DNA from 2 places in the Marinomonas sp. 63XJN7_7_ISO-PGPR-S23-202 genome. Region 1 is predicted to be linked to the other one. Evidence: riboswitches for the same ligand, from Rfam matches in the RefSeq annotation. Region 1 holds a riboswitch; the other holds the start of a gene.
What was found. A riboswitch is a leader RNA that binds a small molecule or an ion and turns the genes downstream of it on or off. The one in region 1 is predicted to bind thiamine pyrophosphate.

Region 1 (4,430 bases):
TGGATGCTAACACCCAAGCTATTACTGATCCTCCGAAGAGTAGTTGCAGGGCTATTCCTGAGCCAATTGCATTCCCTACAGAGAAACATAAGGTGATAAAAAAAACGCCAAAGCCTGCCAAAATACCGACAGGATGACCAATTTTGCTTTTTATTGTATCAACTAACGAGACACCTTTTGTTGATAGTCCTATTCGAACGGCCATGTCGTTAAAAAAGAACATAAGAATGCCCGATAAAACGATGACCCAAAGTAGTTGATAGCCATAAAGGCTACCTGCTTGAACGGCTGAAGTGAGTGCTCCAGGACCAAAGCGCCATGCACCAGCGACAAACGCAGGCCCCATAAGTAAGAGTATTTTGTACTTATTAGCTGCATTTTTGCTATTATGGTAAGGCTCCAAAGTGTCTTTTGGGGTACGGTTTTCAATTTTCATGGGATACCACACTATTATTTTTATTGAGTAGTAGAATAGCGATGTAAGTTTGCCCGCTCAGCATCGCTATTTTGGTTATCGTACGAAAACTGTTTGCTTATTAAATTAAGCCAGCAGATTGAAGTGCTTTTTTGATTTCCTCGCTTGCGCCTTCTTGAAGAGGTAATAGTGGACTTCTTACTGTTGCGTGCTCCAAAATACCACGTGCAACGAGGCCTTCTTTTAAAGCAACCGTGCCTTCCATATGGGAGCCGCGGTGGTAAACGTTTTGGGTGACAGGGAACAGACGATCGTGAATGGCTCGTGCTGCTTTGTAATCCTGACGTTTACCCGCCGCAATCAATTCAATTAGTGGTTCAGGAGTGAGACCACCGTAACCCACTAGTGCGCCATCCACATCAAACATAGTGTGTAGTAGATATTCGTCATGGCATGTTAGTACTTGTAGGTCTGGATTTTCACGACGAATGATTGGGATTTCTGTATCCCAGCGGCGCATATTACGAACGCCATTTTTCATTGCGAAAACACCGGGCTGAGCAGCGATTTCCAGTAAGGTATCTAGGTTGTAGCTCGCTTTTGTTACATCTGGGTATTGAAAAAGGATTAAGGGTAATCCTGTTTCTTCGTGAAGCGTTTTATATCTATCCTGAGGAGCGCCTTCTTGAAATCCAAAGCGCAACCAGCCGTGAGATGGATAAACAAGACCCGCTGACGCACCCGCCGATATAGCGCGTTTGGTTTCCTCTACAGCCACTTTGGTTCCTTCACCTGTGATACCAGCAATAACAGGAAGGCGTCCATCAGTAGATTCAACAAAACTTCTAATAACAGACATTTGTTCTTCAGAAGTCATAAATGTGCCTTCACCAGCGTGACCAAGCACTACTAGCCCTTTCACACCATCAAAGCTACCTAACCAAGCACCTAGTTTATGGATTGCTTTATGGTCAACCTCTCCATCGCGAGTGAAAGGTGTGACTGGTGCGGGTACTAAACCTCTTAAATCAATATTATTCATGATCATTTTCCTTATTATTTTTGGGTTTTTAGTTAAATGGCAGATGTTGCACTGCCGCTAACATTAATTGCCTTTGATAGTTTTTCAGACGTTTCAGCCATGCCATCAAAGGCTTTAATGAAGAGTTCATCTTCAGATATTCTAATACTTGGAACGACAACACTAATTGCCCCAATTGGATAACGGTCTCGGTCAAAAACAGGTAGTGCTAATACCGTTAATGAAGAGTTGAAACTGGAGCGTTTTAAAATATAACCTTTTGCTTTAATAGATTTTAATTGCTCCATGACTGGTATATCGTCTTTATCCAGCGGAACCACTTCATGAAAATCCGGCTCAAGGTTTAACACATGCTCTAATTCTTCCTCAGGTAGAAAAGCTAAAAGGGCTTGTCCAATCGCGCTGCAGTAGGCAGGAATCACTGATCCGACACGAATATCGACTCCCAGACGAGCTAAGCCAACGCGTACCCGTTCTAGATAAACCATGTTTGCTCCTTCAAGAGTGGCAAAACTGACGGTTTCTCCAATGCGTTTAGCTAATGAGCGTAAAATAGGTAATGCTAAGTCACGAATATCGCTGCGCCCGATCGCATTAAACCCGAGATTGGCGACTTTAAGTGTTAAATGAAATTGCTTTGTTTCTTCTAACTTTTCTATATACCCCAGATCGACCAATGTATTAAGAATGCGAAAAACCGTTCCTGAATCCAGTCCGGAGCGCGAGCAAACTTCGCTTAACGTTAGGGCTTCAAAAGCATGTGTAAAAGATTCCAGTACTTTGAAACCTTTTGCGAGGGAGCCCACTTTATTTTTAGAATCGACAGTCATAAAACCCACTTTTTCGGAATGCGAAATTTTTTTCATTTCAATCTTTGGCTATATAAGGACATTAAATTTTTATTGTCAATAGGAAATTATCGAAAGATTGAAGAAAAAAACGCTTATCTCATTGGGTTTTGCTCTGAAAAACGAAGTTGGGGTGGATATTGCCTTTGCGTTTACAAGATCCATTGTCTAGGGGTATACTGAAAATCACTTGTCGGAGTGCCATTTGGCTGAGATCGCATAATTAAGTGCGGGATCCGCAGAACCTGATCGGGCTAATACCCGCGTAGGAAACAAGAAAGTCACCATTTTTCTTTTCTGCATCGAATGAACTCCTGATTTTTATGGAATCGATGCGGGTCATATCACCTAAAGCATCCTTTTTTAATAAAACTCAGGATTCATGTTTTGCAATTAACGCCCGTAGTGCGTTTGCCTGTAAAACAGCACCCCAGACAAGCAATTCTCCATTTTTTGAAATAAGGGAAGTGCTCATGTCGACGACTAATGAATCACACAAGAAGCCAACGAATCTGTCTAAAAAGCAGTCTCGTGAAGAATCTCGTCAAGCGGCGAAATCTTTTATCGAGTCATTGCAAGCAAAGCCTTTTCCAGCCTCAGAGCGAATCTATCTCACGGGATCAGACGCTTCGATCCGTGTCCCAATGCGCAAGATCAATCTAACCGATACGCCGATTGGCTCTGATCCAAATAATCTAACGTTTGAACCCAATGAGGCGATTTACGTCTACGACTGTTCCGGTCCATACGCTGACCCGCAAGAAAATATCGATGTGTATAAAGGTTTAACGCCCATGCGTGCATCTTGGATTGAAAAACGTAACGACACAGAGATCTTGCCCAGTGTGTCATCTGAGTTTGCTCAATCGCGTTTAGAAAATGCTGCGCTGGATGAGCTGCGTTTTAAAAAATTGCCTAAAGTACGCAAAGCTCGCCAAGGTAAATGTGTGACGCAAATGCATTACGCTCGACAAGGCATCATTACCCCAGAGATGGAATACATTGCCTTGCGTGAAAACCAAAATATCGATGCCATCAAAAGTGAGTTGTTATTAAAGCAGCACCCAGGGCAAAGTTTTGGTGCTAATTTACAAAAGCGGATTACGCCAGAATTTGTCCGTGACGAAGTGGCAAGAGGTCGCGCGATTATTCCTAATAACATTAATCACCCTGAATCCGAGCCGATGATTATTGGTCGTAACTTCTTAGTAAAAGTAAACGCCAATATTGGCAATTCGGCGGTGACGTCTTCTATTGAAGAAGAAGTAGAAAAGTTGGTCTGGTCGACACGTTGGGGGGCGGATACCGTGATGGATTTGTCGACGGGCAAAAACATTCATGAAACACGTGAATGGATTTTGCGTAACTCTCCCGTGCCAATCGGTACTGTCCCTATTTATCAAGCCCTAGAAAAAGTCGACGGCGTAGCAGAAGATCTGAACTGGGATGTGTTTCGCGATACTTTGATCGAGCAAGCGGAGCAGGGGGTGGATTACTTTACGATTCATGCAGGTGTTTTATTACGCTATGTACCTATGACCGCGAAACGTCTGACTGGCATCGTCTCTCGTGGTGGTTCCATCATGGCGAAATGGTGTTTGGCGCACCATAAAGAGAGCTTCTTGTACGAACGCTTCCGTGAGATTTGTGAGTTGTGTGCCGCCTATGATGTGGCGTTGTCATTGGGGGATGGCTTGCGTCCTGGGTCGATCATGGACGCCAATGATGAGGCGCAAATGTCGGAGCTGCGCACCTTAGGAGAACTGACGAAAATAGCTTGGGAATACGATGTACAAGTAATGATCGAAGGGCCAGGGCACGTTCCAATGCAACTTATTAAAGAGAATATGACTGAGCAATTGGAACATTGTCATGAAGCACCGTTTTACACCTTAGGACCATTAACCCAAGACATTGCTCCCGGCTATGATCACTTCACTTCTGGGATAGGGGCTGCGCAAATTGGTTGGTACGGCTGTGCCATGCTGTGCTACGTCACACCAAAAGAACACCTTGGCTTACCAAATAAAGAAGATGTGAAAGAAGGTTTAATCACTTACAAAATTGCTGCCCATGCGGCGGATTTAGCGAAGGGGCACCCAGGGGCGCAAATTCGCGATAATGC
Region 2 (4,430 bases), 1.0 Mb from region 1:
TGTGGCGGTTTCTTTGTCTTTGCTGATTTGGTTAGCGCTTGATCCCAGTATCTCGGCAAGTATGTCGGCTGGGGATTTTGTGGCCTTTATTGGGGCGGCGGGTATGTTGAGCCGTCCGATGCGTCAACTTACCTCAGTGAACAGTATTCTACAAAAAGGTATTGCGGCTGCCCAGAGTATCTTCTCTTTCTTAGATATTGAAAGTGAGAAGAACACAGGAACAAAAGCGGTTGAGCATATGCAGGGGAACATTGAATGGCGAGGTTTGACATTCCGTTACCCAAGTGTTGATAAAAATGCGTTGACGGATGTGAGCTTATCTTTGCCAGCGGGCAAGAAATTGGCCTTGGTCGGACGCTCAGGCAGTGGTAAGTCCACCTTGGCAAACCTGATTCCGCGTTTTTATGATGTAGAAGGGGAGTCGTTGTTGATTGATGGGGTCAATATCAATGATTATGACTTGAGCAGTCTGCGTCAAAACATTGCGCTCGTTAACCAACAAGTGGTGTTATTTAACGGCACGATTCAAGAAAATATTGCTTATGGTGGCTTAAAAGGCGTTTCAGAAGAAGAAGTAATTGAGGCGACTAAAGCGGCTAACGCATGGGATTTTATCCAAGAATTGGAGTTTGGCTTAAAGACTAGGATTGGGGAAAATGGTGTATTACTGTCTGGCGGTCAGCGTCAGCGTATTGCCATTGCCCGTGCCATTTTGAAAAATGCGCCTATTCTGATTTTAGATGAAGCTACCTCGGCATTGGATACGGAATCAGAACGCGCGATTCAGCAAGCGTTGGATAAATTGATGGAAAATCGAACCACCATTGCCATCGCCCATCGTCTTTCTACTATCGAAAATGCCGATATCATCGCCGTGATCGATCAGGGGGTGGTCATCGAAAAAGGCTCCCATGCAGAATTGTTAGCGAAGAATGGGGCGTATGCACAGTTGCACAACCAGCAGTTTAATGATTCACCAGCGGTTGAAGCTGCTGACGATAAGAGCTGATTATGTGGCTATATCGCTTATTGTTATGGGTTGCTACGCCGCTTATTCTCGTTAAAGTGCGGCGTTTTAAAAAAGGCTATGACCACTATCGAGCGAAAGAGGCGTTAGGTGTTTGGCCTTCAGTGAAGGCAGACCTTTGGATTCATTGTGCTTCTGTTGGCGAGGTGTTAGCGGTTCGTCCATTAGTGGAGCAATGGCGAGCTAAATATCCCAATCGCCCTTTGCTGATTACAACCATGACGCCAACCGGGGCGGAACAAGTGGCAAAGACCTTTCCATTTGCTGAACATCGATATTTACCCATGGATTGGCGTTGCAGTGTTAGGCGAGCGCTTAAGCGTCTTGAGTGTCATCATTTGCTGATTGTCGAAACGGAGCTTTGGCCGAATCTCTTACGTCAGGCTAAGCGCAAGGGCATAAAGGTTGATATTGTGAATGCTCGCATGAGTGAGCGCTCGTTTCGTCGTTATGAAAAGTTTTCCATGGTGTCACGTCCCCTGATGCAATTACCGGATACGTTTCTTGCTCACGCTCAAGCCGATGCGGATCGCTTTGCGGCCTTAGGAGCAAAACAGGTCATTGTTACTGGCAGTATTAAATTTGATTTGACGGTGCCAGAAGCAGTTGTTGCAGATAATTGGCAAACTCAGATAACCAGTCCGTTTGTTTGGGTGGCGGGCAGTACCCATCAAGGGGAAGATGAGATCCTATTAACTGTCCATCGACAGCTGGTGGAGAAAATACCCGGCGCACTTTTGGTGCTTGTACCTCGCCACCCAGAACGCTTTGCCGCGACTTTCGAGTTAGCAAAAGGCATGTTTGATAAAGTGGCGTTACGCAGTGGCGTTGAGTTATCTCAGTGGGCCGATTTTAATGTGATCATTGGCGATACCATGGGAGAGTTAATGCACTATTATCAGGCGGCGGATTTGGCTTTTGTCGGCGGTAGCCTGATTCGTCGTGGTGGTCATAACCCTATAGAGCCTGCGCTTTTGGGTAAAGCGACCTTAGTAGGCCCACATACGTTTAATTTCGCAGAGATTACCGAACAGCTGTTGCGAGCCAATGGGGCGATTCGTTGTCAGGATGAAGCCCAGTTAGCAGAGGTGGTGCTATCGTTGTCTGGAAAAGCGAGCCAGCGTCATCGTCTTGGCCAAGCCGCGATGCGATTCGCTCAACAAAATCAAGGCGCGGTAACTCGAGTGCTATCAGAAATAGACTTCCGCTGAACGACTCTTTACAATACTCACACATTATCTCATGGGGTGTGTTCATTATCTTGTTATGAACGCTGAGAGGCTCACGCTAACCCATTGAACCTGATCCAGATCATGCTGGCGTAGGAATCGAGATAGCAAGTTATGCTTGCCTTTTCCCTCCCGTACGCCGCTCAATTTTTTAGGAGCGACAATTATGAATAAATCTTTTGTTTTAGCCTCTTTGGTGGCAGGGGCGCTATCGTCTTTATCTGCCAGTGCGACGGCGAAAACCTTAAATGTGTACACTTATGATTCTTTTGCTTCAAAGTGGGGGCCGGGTCCAGCAGTTAAGGCCAATTTTGAAAAAGAGTGCGGTTGTACCTTGAATTTTGTTTCCGTTGATTCCTCCGTTGGAATTCTATCGCGTGTGCAGTTGGAAGGATCAAGTTCCAATGCTGATGTGGTGTTAGGACTGGATTTAAACCTGATGCATAAAGCGGAAAAAACGGGGTTGTTAGCCAAGTCGGGGGTGGATACCAGTAAAGTGACCTTACCAGGCGGTTGGCATAATCCTATTTTTGTGCCGTTTGACCATGGCTATTTTGCGTTTGTTTATAATTCAGACAAGCTTAAGACGCCGCCGACCAGTTTAAAAGACATCGTCGATAATCAGCATTTACGGGTGATTTATGAAGACCCTAGAACCAGCACCCCAGGTTTAGGGTTGTTGCTGTGGATGAAGTCTGTTTATGGGGATAAAGCCTCTCAAGCGTGGGCGACCTTGGCAAAACATACAGTTACGGTGACTAAGAACTGGTCAGACGCTTACAGCTTATTTTTAAAGGGAGAAGGGGATGTGGTGTTGAGCTACACCACTTCTCCTGCCTACCACATTATGGAAGAAGGAGTGACTAAGTATAAAGCGGCTCCAGCAAGCGAAGGTTACTATCCTCAAGTGGAGGTCGCGGCGATGATGAAACATGCGCCACACCCTAAATTGGCTAAAGAGTTTATGGCATTTATACTGACCCCTGGCTTTCAGTCGACGGTGGCGACGGGAAACTGGATGTTGCCAGTGATTAAGTTGCCCAAAGGGTTGCCTAAAGCCTTTGCAAGCAGGCAACGACCGACTAAGGTGCTGACACTGCCAGCGGCCGAGGTGGCCAGCCATCGTGCCCAGTGGACCAACGAATGGCTTGAAGCGACGACTCGCTAATGCCTGGAAAGGGTTATCATCTCGCTACTTGGTTTCGGTTAACGCCTGCTTTGCTTGGCTTATTGGTATTTGTGTTGGTGGGAGCTGCCAGTCTGGCAGCTCTTTTGCGTTTTAGTCAGTTCGAGTCTTGGTCTGGTTATTTACACAATATCTATCTTTGGCGTGTTGTTCGCTTTTCTCTTTGGCAAGCCCTGCTGAGCAGTGTACTGAGCTTATTGATAGCAGTGCCCGTTGCTTCCTGTTTAACCCATCGTCGGTTTAGGGCGCGCGGGGTGTTGTTGCAGCTGTTTGCTGTGTCTATGGTTGTTCCGACCATCGTGGCGATCTTGGGAATCGTGGTGGTGTATGGCCACTCAGGTTGGTTGCATGCCTTGTTTGGTGTTGAGACACCGCTTTATGGGTTGCTTGGAATTTTATTGGCCCATGTGTTTTTTAATATGCCATTGGCGGTTCGCTTGTTATTGCAAAGTTATGGGCTGGTACCGTCTGGTCAATGGCGGTTAGCGTCTCAGCTTGGGTTTTCTCGCTGGACGGCGTTTCGCTTAATCGAGTGGAGTTATATTAAAAAAGCCTTGCCGGGTGCATTTGTCTTGATTTTTATGTTGTGCTTTTCGAGTTTTTCGGTGGTATTAAGTCTAGGGGGCGGTCCGAAATCAAGTACGTTAGAAGTGGCTATTTATCAGGCATTAAGGTTCGACTTTGATCTTAATAAGGCGAGTTTTCTGTCTTTGTTGCAGGTGAGTATTTGTAGTCTCGTTGCTTTAATGGTGTATCGGTTTGCCCCAGCGAACCAGCAAGATGTCAGCTTACTAGACGCTCGTCTATACCCTTTAAAAGACAGTATTGTGGCTCGGTCCGGGGATAGTCTGGCCATGGCGTTAGCGGTCTTTTTAGTGATTCCTCCTTTTTTGGCGATTTTTGATCCCATTTTCTCGATAACGTTTTATCAGACTCTTATGGCGGATGCGACGTGGCAGGCCGTATGGGTATCGCTGAAAATTGCCAT

Region 2: it holds a riboswitch for thiamine pyrophosphate, as region 1 does, so the genes downstream of both, thiB (thiamine ABC transporter substrate binding subunit) here and thiC (phosphomethylpyrimidine synthase ThiC) in region 1, are expected to answer to the same signal.

The regions. Positions count from the first base shown of each region.
Region 1 is NZ_CM149677.1:2,863,813-2,868,242, reverse strand. Features, by position in the region: gene AC0VYG_RS13295 (Nramp family divalent metal transporter) at 1-436, opposite strand, end outside; gene AC0VYG_RS13290 (dihydrodipicolinate synthase family protein) at 537-1,457, opposite strand; gene AC0VYG_RS13285 (IclR family transcriptional regulator) at 1,490-2,323, opposite strand; TPP riboswitch at 2,490-2,594, shown strand; gene thiC (phosphomethylpyrimidine synthase ThiC) at 2,779-4,430, shown strand, end outside.
Region 2 is NZ_CM149677.1:3,901,289-3,905,718, reverse strand. Features, by position in the region: gene msbA (lipid A export permease/ATP-binding protein MsbA) at 1-1,009, shown strand, start outside; gene AC0VYG_RS18115 (3-deoxy-D-manno-octulosonic acid transferase) at 1,012-2,238, shown strand; TPP riboswitch at 2,261-2,373, shown strand; gene thiB (thiamine ABC transporter substrate binding subunit) at 2,423-3,424, shown strand; gene thiP (thiamine/thiamine pyrophosphate ABC transporter permease) at 3,424-4,430, shown strand, end outside.